Regions from separate parts of the Ornithinibacillus salinisoli genome, predicted to be linked through region 3. Evidence: riboswitches for the same ligand, from Rfam matches in the RefSeq annotation. Region 3 holds a riboswitch; each other region holds the start of a gene.
The links. Region 3 has a riboswitch for thiamine pyrophosphate ahead of tenI (thiazole tautomerase TenI). Riboswitches for the same ligand answer to the same signal wherever they lie in the genome.

Region 1 (4,249 bases), on a different contig from region 3:
CTGCGATTATCCCTGCATCGATACCTGCTGCTGATGCTGACAAGCTTGGTGCTACCTGTACAATATAATCAGAAGAAAGAGCCATACCTTGCCCTGCAAGCGCTATTGCTACAGCTGCTGTCATGGCTGGTAACCCAGCTCGTATGGCGGCAGGTACAAGTAGTGCACAAATTAAAGGAACTGCTGGAGTTGGCCAGAAAAATAAGGATATTACATAGGTCACTCCAATAAGCACGAAGAACGATATATGCCCATTGACCATCATCTTTTGAATCGGTTGTATCATCCTTACATCTGCTCCTAGATCCTTTAGGGAATTAAGCAACGCCAACATAAACGTAATGATTAAAAAGATACTAAAAAGCTCTTGTGCTGCTACTAAATTTGCTTTAAATATTGCTGTAAATCCATCCACCAAACTACCTTTAAATACTAAGGCAATGACGAAGGTTCCTAATAAAGTTGGTAGAACTACACCTTTACGAAAAATCATCGTACCGATAATTATAAGCGTGAACAAACCATATAACAAATGCGATAACGTTAGTTCCACATGTATCTTCCTTTCGTTATTAACTGTGCTATAGCCTATGCATCACGATGTGTAGCGGTGAAAGGAATATATGGAAGTTACATAAAAATAAAAAAGTCTAATTTACAGTTGTATGCTGTAATTTAGACTTTGGTAGTTATAAATCATCTCGATATAACATAAAGGTTTCTAATTGACCATCCCAAATCACTTCAACTTCGATGGGGTCTTTTAAGTTGACAAAATTCCCGTTACCTCCCCCACTTCCAAGTTCAAAGAATATATCTTTTGGTGGTTTACTAAATGTTCTACTAGTTTTACTCTTTCGTGTTGAAGTACGAAAGGTCACTTCTAAATGCTCCAGGGATTTCAATTCGCTTACTTTACCTCTATAAATAATTCGATGTTGATCATTATGCCAGCTTCCTGCCCTGAAAACACCATCTTCTTCATAAAAGATTTCTTCCCCTCGAAGGTAATATTCACCACGCCAATGCTTACTCTCTCCAACGTACGTATAATCATGTACTTTTATTTCTTTATTCTTATCTCCCATGACTATTGAAGTTATCAACACGAATGCAATACTACCTATTAAACTAAATACAGTTTTTTTCTTACTCAATATTTCCCTCCTAGTTCATCATCTAGTCTTCTCTTCCCTCATTACATTGATGACACAATAACGTTCCTTCATCATGTACCCCATCAAAGAATCCATTGTCACAATATACTTCTCTTCCACAAGATTCACATGTTCCAATTAATTCACGCATTTAACCACCTTTTCAATTTTTATAAATCACGAAAATTCTGTATTATATTATACTATATAAAAAGGATAACCCCATTATGAGGCTATCCTTCTGTGAGCGGAGAATAAGACTATGTTACGTGGTTTGCAAAAGTGTCTTTGGTTGTTTAATAAATAAGAAAAATACCACAATCGTACATAGGATAAATGACGGAAGCATGTATGAACCATTATATACTAGAGAATAAATCCAAACCTCTTGACCTTCTGGTGCATAATGATCCCAAAACACTATTCCTGCATAAAAGTGTGCTAGAAATCGTAAAAAGGTTCCAATCAACACACCAAACATGATATACATTAATCGTTTAACAATTACGCCGTCCTTCATGGATTTTTGAACTGGTTTTGCAAATATTCCAGCTAAACCTAATACAGTAAATGCGAATCCATATTCAATAAATCCTTGTAATGGGTGAATAATCGACGGTTCTATAGTCAATTGCAATAATCCCCATAATAACCCAGAAAGCAATCCCCCCTTAATCCCCCAGCGAAATGCAACAATAAACACTGGAATCATTGCAAAGGAAACAGATCCTCCATTTGGCCATACTTTAAATGACAAAAACGGAATAATATCCAGTAAAAAAGCTAATGCAGTAAAAATAGCTACCTCAACTAAAAATAATGTTTTCTTATTAGTATTCATAATTAATTCCTCCCCTTCATGTAATCTAAAAATCTATTAAACAGATTTTTAAACACACAAAAAAAGCAATGCCAAGGGGAAGCTTCCTGATGGGGAATTCCGCTCACATTGCTTTTAATCCATCAAAAAAGCCACCATCCCTACGCTAGTACTAACTAACAGGTTCAAAGGGTCTGAACAATAAATGTTCACTCTCAGCCATTCGGCTCCCCCTGTAGGCTTTAAATTCACTTTTTTTGCTACAAGTATTGTAACGTACTTTTCAGATTTTTACAATGAAGATATTAGAACAATACAGGATAGATATCAAATGCTACACCTGAATTTCGTGATTTCAAATTAGAACATCGCCTTTCAACCACATAACATTTCCTGTCATTACATAAAAAAAACAACCCAATTTCACCACCGAAATTGGGTTGCCATCGTTTAAAATTATAATGCTACAAACTCTTCAACATCTTTTACACATAATGCAATTGCATTTTCCCAGAAGTCTGGTTTTGTTAAGTCGACGTTTAAATGTTTCTTTGCTAAGTCTTCTACCTTCATACTACCCGTATCACGTAATAATGCAATGTAGTCTTCTTCAAAGCTACCACCTTTTTCCACAGCATATGCGTATATACCGAGGCTAAACAAGTAACCAAATGTATATGGGAAGTTGTAAAACGGTGTACCTGTAATATGGAAATGGAGTTTAGATGCCCAGAAATTTGGATCATATTCTTCTAGTGAATCACTATATGCTTCTTTCTGTGCCTCAACCATTAGTTCATTTAAACGATCTACAGATACTAATCCTTGTTTTCGCTCTTCATAGAAACGAGTTTCGAACAAGAAACGTGCATGGATGTTCATAAAGAAAGCGACACTACGTTGGATTTTATCCTCAAGCAATGCTTGTTTTTCTTCTTTATTTTGTGCACTCTTTGCCGCTGCATCTGCAACGATCATTTCGGCAAATGTTGAAGCGGTTTCCGCAACATTCATCGCATACCCTTGGTTTAAACCATGTACATCATTCATGACATGTTGATGGTATGCATGTCCTAATTCATGTGCAAGCGTTGAAATATTAGATGTCGTACCTGAATACGTCATAAACACACGAGTTTGTTCACTATCCGGGAAACTTGTACAGAATCCTCCCGGACGTTTACCAGCACGATCCTCTGCCTCGATCCAACGCTTATCAAACGCCATTTCAGCAAATTCAGCCATTTTCGGACTAAATTCACGGAAATGCTTAACAATAAAGTTAGCTCCTTCTGAATAGCTAGATTTCTTTACTGATTTAGAAATTGGAGCACCAATATCATACATACTTAATTTATCTAATCCCAATAGTTCCGCTTTTTTATTCAAAAACTTCACGAAATGCTGCTTATTATTTGAAATAGCTGTCCACATTGCATTTAATGTATCTTCTTCCATACGATTAATAGCTAGTGGTTCTTTAAGAACGTTATCCCAGCCACGATGTTTATATTTTTGCAAACGGAATCCGGATAAGTGGTTCAGTGTTTGACCAAATAAATCTGCATGATCCGACCATGCTTTACCCATTTGCTCGAAAACGTGTTTACGAACTTCACGATCCGGATTACTTAATTTATTGGCCGCTTGTCCAACAGAATAGGATATAACTTCTCCGTCCTCTTCTATTTCAACATTCATATTCCCAACAATTGCATCATACATTTGTCCCCAAGCATGGTATCCATCTACAGCTAAGTCATTAATTAACACTTCTTGATCTTCTGAAAGCAATTCTTTTGCTTTATTTCTCGTTTCACTTAAAACAAAAGAGAGATTTTGAAGACGCTCATCAGAAACTAAATTGTTCCATGATTCATCATCAACTGCTACAAGTTTTTGGTCGAATACCGTTTTAACAGCATCCATTTCAGCTTTTAATGCACTTCGTTTACCAACTAGCAGATTGGCATGTGAATCCTTTACATTTTGTGCACTTAAGCAACTTATAAAAGCAAAAGATTCACGTAGTTTTTTCATCGTGCTTTCTAAACTATTCGTGATATCTACAAGTTTAGTAGCACTTGTAAGACTGTCTTTTGGATCAAAATCTTCCACAGAAGATTCAAGTTTACTAATTTCGTCTTGAACAGTATGAAGATATGTTTGAAATTCTTTTGATTCACTTCCACCAGGGAAAATCACATCTAAATCCCATGTTTGACTATATTCTTTCGTGCTTTGCATGTTACCTCTCCTTTATAAAAAAATC
Region 2 (4,249 bases), on a different contig from region 3:
ATTCTGCTGCTAATCCATAAAAGGATAGAGCGGTTAGAGCTTGTTCCTCCGTGGTATCATTTGTAGTTAAGCAGGCAGTTAAAATAGAACCTAGTAAACAACCAGCACCAGTTATCTTAGATAATAGTTTGTGACCATAGTAATTATGTGTTAACTTATTTTCTGTGCATATAACATCTGTATTTCCTGTAACTACTGCGGTAGTCTGGTAGATTTGAACAACCGTTGTTGCAACACTTTCTACATCTCCAGCTCCAATAGAATCGACACCTTTTGATCTCCATGGAATTCCTGCCAAATGTGCAAGCTCACTAGCATTACCTTTGATCACTGTAGGCTGTACCTTATCTAAAATCTTTTTAACGACGGATGCGCGATATGGGGTTGCTGATACTCCCACAGGATCGAGTACAACAGGAATTCCTTTATCATTTGCTGTTTTGCCAGCTTGTATCATGGCAGGAACCTCTGAATCTGTTATTGTTCCAATGTTTATCAATACACCATCGGCAACTTGTGCCATGTCCCTAGCTTCTTCCACTGCTTTGGCCATTATGGGACTTCCGCCGAAGGATAGTAGACCATTGGCTGTAAAATTCATTACGACCTGATTTGTTAGGTGATGAATAAGCGGTTGTTTCTCTCTTACTTCTTGTATAATAGATGTCTTCATTGTCTCGCTTCATCCATTCTAGGGGCAAAGTGGTTGGTTGGTCCATTTCCTTTACCCAGGGGTAAGGCATGCTTTATTGCAGCAGTTACATAACGCTTTGCTTTGTCAACTGCTTTAGGTAGTGGTATTCCCTGACTTAAATAGGCAGTAATTGCTGCAGAGTAGGTGCAACCTGTACCGTGTGTGTTCTTTGTATGAATGCGTTCTGACGTAAATGTGTGAATTTTGTTCCCATCGTATAAAATGTCAACTGCTTCTTCACGTAAGTGGCCACCTTTGACTAGGGCAGCACCAGCACCGTGTTTATACACAATTTGGTTCGCTGCATCCTGCATATCAGAAAGGCTTTCGATAGTGTTCCCCGTAATAAATTCGGCTTCTTGAATATTTGGTGTAACAATGGTCGTTAAAGGTAAAAGGTGTTCTCGTAGATAGCTACGAGCATCTACATGAATCAAGGCATCCCCACTCGTTGCAACCATGACTGGATCCATTACATAAGGAGCGTTGATTGTTGTGATTTTTTCTAATATGACCTCCATCATTTCAGTATTGGCAATCATTCCTGTTTTAAAGGCGTGAACTGGTAGATCTGATAAAACAGAATCTAATTGGCTCACGATCATTTCATTCGGTAGATGGAGAATTTCCTGCACACCTGTTGTGTTTTGTGCAACAACGGAAGTGATAACAGACATACCATAGCTCTTTAACTCCTGAAATGTTTTTAAATCAGCGTGAATCCCTGCTCCACCACTGGGATCAGTACCAGCAATAGTAAGCGCACATGAAACGTTATTCATTGGAAGTCACCTTCTCCTTTGATGGCCACTGCTCATAGTTGTACGCCATTTCCCAGAATTGGAGTTCTAATTGACAACTTTTACGGAATGCATCTTTTACGTTTAACTGTTCAACTGGTGATGCATGATCCATATACTTATCCAATAATTCGCACATTTCCCTAGTAGTGTTTTCAACAGATTTGTCTGCATAAAACGTAATCCAAGGATAGAATGGATGTGTATTTGACGGATTGTATTTTTGAATTAACTCTCGACCAATTTCTAAATAGGTCCAAGGACAAGGCAATAGGGCACCTAATATTTCTCCTAAATTCCCCATTTGTGCATGATACATCATATGCTTGATATAATGGTCGGCTGTTGGTGGGAGTGGATGTCCTTGCAGTTCTTCATAGTTCACACCTATATAATCACAAAAATTGCGATGTGGATGAATTTCATCATTTAGAATAAAATCTATCTTTTTATGAAAATAGGCAATCTCCTTTCGATTGGTGGATTTTGCAAGGGCAATACCATAGATCTTCATAAACGCATTTAAATACTCAAAGTCCGCCTTAATATAATGTTCGATCGCTTTATTAGGTACTTCCCCTTTTCCGATACCCTCTACAAACGGATGGGAAAGGATGAATTGAAAAATATCATCATTATCTTTTCTTAATTGATCCGTAAAAGTCATCAATAAAACCTCCTTATGTGTTTTGAATGAGATGTTCTTGTTTTACCCTTGATAGGATAAACCAGCCAATAGCCGCACCAGTAATACTGCTTACGAGAAAAGATGGTAGAAAGGCAAATACGCCAACGGAGCTACCCATTAGGATAATAGCAAAAGGTACGGCAAGGAAGGAGCCGATAATTCCAGTTCCAATTGCTTCACCGATAGCTGCTAATAACGTTTTCCCAAATTTTTGATAGAGATAACCTGCCAATAACGCTCCAATCATACCTCCTGGGAATGCCAATAATGTGCCAAGGCCAAGTAAATTACGTAATAATCCAATCATGAAGGCGATAATGACAGTTGGTCCTGGTCCGAGTGTGACAGCAGCCATTACATTTACAGCATGTTGTACGGGATATGCCTTGGCAACTCCAGCTGGAAACCAAAGTATTTGTGCTCCTAAAGTTCCAATTGCAATAAAAATTGCCATCGTTGTTAATAATCGTGTTCGATTCATGTTTTTCCTCCAGTGTTATAGGGACACCAAAAAAGCCAGATCCAAAAAAAGGACCTGGCTTACATAAGCTGAAATAGAATAGACGTATCGTCCGACTACTTCCCTCCGCTGGTATTAACCAGATCAGGTCCATAAGAGTCAGAAAGTTAGCGTACTTTCCTCTCAGCCCACGAAATTTTGGGCACCCCTAGTAGTAATGTTTCATATATTTTATTTTCAAATTAACCATAACAAAAAAAAACTTAATTGTCATGTGAAATTTGAAAATAAGTAACTAAGACCTATAAACGAAATTATTCTTTTATCTAGGATCTTAATACATAAGCATGTTATAAATAGAGTATCTGATTTTTATTTGGAACGGTAAAGGGTGATTATATGACTGTATTAACCATGGAAAATTTAGAGATGCATCGTAAAGATACCATACTATTTTCAGCGTTTAACTTATCCATAGATCGTAAAGAAATCGTTGCAATCCATTCCAGTTTAAATGTGCGCCAGGCATTAATTAATATATTTTTAGGAAAGCTCGTTCTCGTAAACGGAAAGATCTTAATTGACGGAAAAGAAATTTCGAAAGACAAGGGGTTATATGCTAAGCAAATCGGCATTTGTTTTTTTGAAGAGGGAATGTATGAGCGATTGACTGTACTAGATCATTTTAAGTTTTATAAGCAGATTTTTGAATTTGATCAAACGTTTGATCAAATTTTACATATAACACAATTGGATGAATTGAAATACAAAAAAATTAAGAATCTAACATATTCACAACAGAAGAGGGTGCAATATGCACGAGTACTCCTTCAAAACCCATCTCTATTTATTTTTGAGGAACCAGATTTAAATGTTGATGTTGAGACAAAAAAGATATTTATAAACATAACGAAAAAACTGCAACAGGAAGGTAAAAGTATCTTAGTATTAACTGGAAATATTGAAAGTGCAATTACAATGGCCGATCGGGTGTATCGTCTACATGAAGAGGGATTACAGCCTTATGAAATGGGAAATGAAGTGATTGGTGAAGAACAAGAGGGAGATTCTGTTATGGAAGAAAATGAATCCATAGCATTTCAGTTTAATAAAATCCCTACAAAAATAAAGGATAAAATAGTTTTATTTGATCCACCTGAAATTGATTATATTGAGAGTAATGAAGGGCAGTCTAATGTCTATATCAAAGGGGAAGCTTTTCCAAGTATGTTTACTTTAAATGAGTTGGAAGAGCGTTTAAAGCATTATGGATTTTTTAGATGTCATCGCTCATATATTGTGAATTTACAAAAGGTACGTGAAGTTATTACCTGGACAAAAAATAGTTACAGTTTGATACTAGATGATAAAGCAAAATCTTCTATTCCGTTATCAAAGACAAAAATGTCTCAACTAAGGGAAATGTTAGGACTAAAATAGATCCATTCAACCCCAAAATTACTCTTTTCACAGTAAATATAATGATATTATCCGTGTTTTCCTCTATTCTATGAACAACAAACAAAATGTAACCAGGGGGATATGAACTGTGGGTAATGTAATTGAAGTAAGAGCGTTAGCCAAAATTTTTGGCGACCAATCCGCTT
Region 3 (4,249 bases):
GACTACTGGCTGTTGCATAACGTTTTTTTGGTATACGACCTGCTTCATATCCTAAACGTCCTGCTTCGATTGCCATACGCATTGCTTTTGCCATTTTCACCGGATCCTCTGCCCCTGACACAGCCGTATTTAACAATACACCGTCAGCACCTAATTCCATTGCGATAGCCGCATCAGAAGGGGTACCAATGCCTGCGTCAACAATAACAGGAACATTAGACTGTTCCATGATTAAGCTAAGATTTAATGGATTAATAATCCCTTGGCCTGAACCAATAGGTGAAGCACCAGGCATGATGGCATGACAGCCTAATTCCTCCAAACGTCTTGCTAACAAAACATCATCAGACGTATATGGTAAAACTATAAATCCTTCCTTTAACAGCTCTTCTGCTGCCTTTAATGTTTCGACCGGATCAGGTAACAGTGTTTTCTGACAACCAATTACTTCTACTTTAATCATGTCACAAAGACCCGAAGCTTTTGCTAATTTTGCTGTTCGGACAGCTTCTTCCGCTGTCTGTGCCCCTGCCGTATTAGGCAGCAGGTTGTATTTTTCTACATCAATTTTTTCTAAAAAATTCGGTTGGCTTGGTTCGAATATATTCATTCTACGAACGGAAAACGTCAGTATCTCCGTCTTTGAAACCTCTACCGCTTCTTTTTGAATCTCAAAGTTCGGATATTTCCCAGTTCCTAACAACAGTCTTGATGAAAATTCATATGGTCCAATATTTAACATAATCATCCGCCTCCTACAAAGTTTACAATTTCAATTTTGTCACGATCAGCAATCGTGGTTTCATGATGAGTTTCTTTCTCCAAAATGGACTGATTTAATTCCACAATAACTACCTTCTGGTCAATCCCAAAGTGATGTAATAAGGAAGAAACGGTTGTAATTGTATTTGGAATTTCTACCTTATCCCCATTAATAACTAACTCCATATGTACAACTCCTTCTTAAACGTTTGTTTTAACATGACGGTCAATCCGAAAAGCGGTCAAATCAATCGGTATAGATTCTCCTGTTACTAAACTAGCTATAATCTCACCGGTTATAGGAGAAAGCAAAATACCATTACGGTAATATCCTGTTGCGATGAATAATCCTTTGTATTTTGGATGCTCCCCTAAGTATGGCAAACCATCTCCCGTTTGAGGTCGGATGCCAGCCCAGGCTTTTTCCCATTCCGCATCCACAATAGATGTTACTAGCTTTTTGGCTTTTTCCATCAGTGAACTAATCCCATCAACTGTCACGGTTTGATCAAACGTGTTCGGCTTAACGGTCGCTCCCACAAGAAGACGTCCACCCATTTTAGGGACTAGATAACATCCAGGAGAAAAGATCGTTCTCGTGATCAATGGTTGGTGTGTACGTACCGAAAAACACTCTCCCTTAACTGGATATGTTTGTAATTGTACGCCAGCTTCCGACAATAATTTCTGAGTCCATGCTCCTCCTGCTACAATCACAGTATCACTTTCGAATTTACCAACGTTTGTTATTACCCCGGCAATTTTTCCATTTTCAACCTGAAAAGAAAAAACTTCTGTATACTCTTTGATCACTACCCCTAAAACTGCGGCCGCTTTCAAAAATCCTTCCGTTATTTTCGGCGCGGACACTTGACCATCTTTTTGAATAAACATAGCACCAGTTATCGCATTAGATAAGGCAGGTTCTCTCCTTCTAATTTCTTCTTGACTTATCCATTCCGCTTGTTCTCCAGCTTGCTGTTGCAAATCAATTATTTGTTTATACTCATTTTCTTCTTGTTCGGACAGGGCAATTTTGTACATCCCTTTATTTACTAGTTCGATATCAATTCCGCTTAATTCCTTTATTTCTTCCGCTATTGAAGGGAACATCGATCTGCTTTCCTTTGCCAATGCAAACAACGGACCATCTTCATCCAATTCAACTTGCGCAGCTAGCATCCCTGCTGCTGCTCCTGAGGATTTACTAGCAAGAATGTCTTTTTCCAACAAAAGCACCTTTTTACCTTTTTTGGCAAGGTTGTAAGCTATGGAACCACCATTAATTCCACCGCCTACCACAATTGCATCATATATATTAGGCATAAAAAATCTCCTTTCCCCATAAGATCTACAGCATCTAGTAACTAATAAAAGATACTTGTAGATGTTAGATTGAAAGATTCAAAGCATACTCTTTGGCCACTCCTAAAGGATTATCCGCTTCTAAAATTCCTGACATCACCGCGATCCCTTTGGCACCTGATTCCATTACTGATCTTACATTAATCGGATTTATCCCACCTATTGCAATGACAGGAATAGAAACAGAATTCGTAATGGAGCGTAATTGATCTAATCCTCTTGGAGCTAACCCAGCTTTAGAGTTTGTAGCAAATACATGACCAAAGGTGACATAGTCAGCACCTTGCGTTTGTGCGTGAAGCGCTTCACCAATGGTATGCACGGAACAACCAACACGGAAACCCGTGAAATTTTCTTTAACCATATCCAAAGGTAATGAATGGTACGCTAAATGAATTCCATGAACCTTCGAAATGTAGGCCACATCTAAGCGGTCATTAATTATTATTTTTGAAATCGGAACCTGTTTTTCAATGAGTAGCATTACCATTTCATAGATTTCTTTAGCAGTTTTTGTTTTTTCACGAATATGAATGGCATCGATATAAGGATGAATCTCCTCTATAATCTCTGCTAATGTTTCTGGGGATTGTTTCCCTGTTGAAATAATGTGTAACTCTCCATTTTCCATAAAACTTAACTCCCTATATAAGAAAAGCGCAAGCGCCCGTTTAGCGACGTACGAACTGCGCCAGCGTAACGCTGGTGGTTCAATGTTGCCACGCAAAGTGGTGGTTTTAATTGAACATTCCCCGTAGGAGATAAAGGAAACACGGTGACCGAAAGAAGCCGATGTTGACCTTATCGTACGGAGGTGAAGGAAGTTGCGATAGTCGCTGGACGCGGCTGTTCCTGCCAATAATTATCAACATGCATTTAATTTTATAATTTCCTATACAATTAGAAAAGGCCACTCCATATAGGGGTGGCCTTTTATATATGTTATGTAACATAAACATATGATAAAAATTCCCACTTCCCTACGCTGGTATTGCCAGATCAGGTTCAAAGGGTCCAGATAACATCTGTCTCAGCCTTTAACGGCTCCCCTAGTATGAATGCTATGTAATTATCAAAGTCAGTATAACATACCTTATCAAAAGACGATAGATGTTTCTATAAAATACTAACAGAACTTTTAGGTAGCATTGTTTCTTTACCCATTGTATGGTTTAGTAATTCATTTCATTCCTTTAAAATAAATCCTTTTAAGCTCTGTGTAGTGTATCTTTCACTGCCTTTATAATATCTGGCACTTGTGGAACATGTGCTTTTTCCAGTTCAGGATGATAAGGTACTGGCGATGGCTCCCCACCTAACCGCTTAATGGGTGCAACCAAAGAATCAAATGCTTCACTTTCAGCAATCATACTTGCGATTTCTGCCCCATATCCACCACGTTTAACGGCTTCATGAACCACTACCACACGTCCTGTTTTGGACACAGATTTCACAATTGCTTCCTCATCTAAAGGTACTAGTGTACGTGGATCAATAACTTCTACACTGATTCCTTCTAACGCAAGTTCTTCTGCTGCTTCTAGTGCACGATGCACCATGATAGCTGTGGCAACAATAGTTACATCGGAACCTTCCCGTTTCACATCTGCTTTCCCTAAAGGAATACTATAAGGATCTTCTGGTACATGGGAAGCAGTTTTGTATAATAATTTGTGCTCATAGAAAATAACTGGATTGTCATCATCGATTGCAGCTTTTAGTAAGCCTTTTGCATCGTAAGCTGTGGAAGGCTGAACCACTTTCAAGCCTGGGATATGTGCCACCCATGCTTCTAAGCTTTGGGAATGCTGTGCAGCAGCACCAGTACCAGAACCACTCGGTGTACGCAAAACCATCGGAACCTTCCCTTTACCACCATACATATATCGGATTTTTGCTGCTTGGTTTACGATTTGATCCATGGCAATGGTAATAAAATCAGAAAACTGTAAGTCAAGAATTGGACGCATCCCAGTTAACGCAGAACCAACTGCCGTACCAGCGATCCCCGCTTCACTTATCGGTGTATCACGAACACGCTCCGAACCAAACTCTTCAATCATCCCACTTGTCACACCAAATGCCCCACCATATACACCAATATCTTCACCTAAAATAAATA

Region 1: another riboswitch for thiamine pyrophosphate. It lies ahead of thiT (energy-coupled thiamine transporter ThiT); the one in region 3 lies ahead of tenI (thiazole tautomerase TenI).
Region 2: another riboswitch for thiamine pyrophosphate. It lies ahead of thiW (energy coupling factor transporter S component ThiW); the one in region 3 lies ahead of tenI (thiazole tautomerase TenI).

The regions. Positions count from the first base shown of each region.
Region 1 covers NZ_JBHUMI010000009.1:27,775-32,023, reverse strand. Annotated here, with positions in the region: gene ACFSTA_RS05035 (hypothetical protein) at 1-553, opposite strand, end outside; gene ACFSTA_RS05030 (hypothetical protein) at 690-1,157, opposite strand; gene ACFSTA_RS05025 (hypothetical protein) at 1,180-1,308, opposite strand; gene thiT (energy-coupled thiamine transporter ThiT) at 1,423-1,998, opposite strand; TPP riboswitch at 2,119-2,221, opposite strand; gene ACFSTA_RS05015 (M3 family oligoendopeptidase) at 2,434-4,224, opposite strand.
Region 2 covers NZ_JBHUMI010000015.1:28,430-32,678, forward strand. Annotated here, with positions in the region: gene thiM (hydroxyethylthiazole kinase) at 1-673, opposite strand, end outside; gene thiD (bifunctional hydroxymethylpyrimidine kinase/phosphomethylpyrimidine kinase) at 670-1,476, opposite strand; gene tenA (thiaminase II) at 1,469-2,161, opposite strand; gene thiW (energy coupling factor transporter S component ThiW) at 2,175-2,663, opposite strand; TPP riboswitch at 2,747-2,862, opposite strand; gene ACFSTA_RS09940 (LytTR family transcriptional regulator DNA-binding domain-containing protein) at 3,042-4,082, shown strand; gene ACFSTA_RS09945 (ABC transporter ATP-binding protein) at 4,192-4,249, shown strand, end outside.
Region 3 covers NZ_JBHUMI010000014.1:199,246-203,494, forward strand. Annotated here, with positions in the region: gene ACFSTA_RS08305 (thiazole synthase) at 1-742, opposite strand, end outside; gene thiS (sulfur carrier protein ThiS) at 745-948, opposite strand; gene thiO (glycine oxidase ThiO) at 964-2,088, opposite strand; gene tenI (thiazole tautomerase TenI) at 2,153-2,758, opposite strand; TPP riboswitch at 3,088-3,188, opposite strand; gene ACFSTA_RS08325 (alpha-ketoacid dehydrogenase subunit beta) at 3,336-4,249, opposite strand, start outside.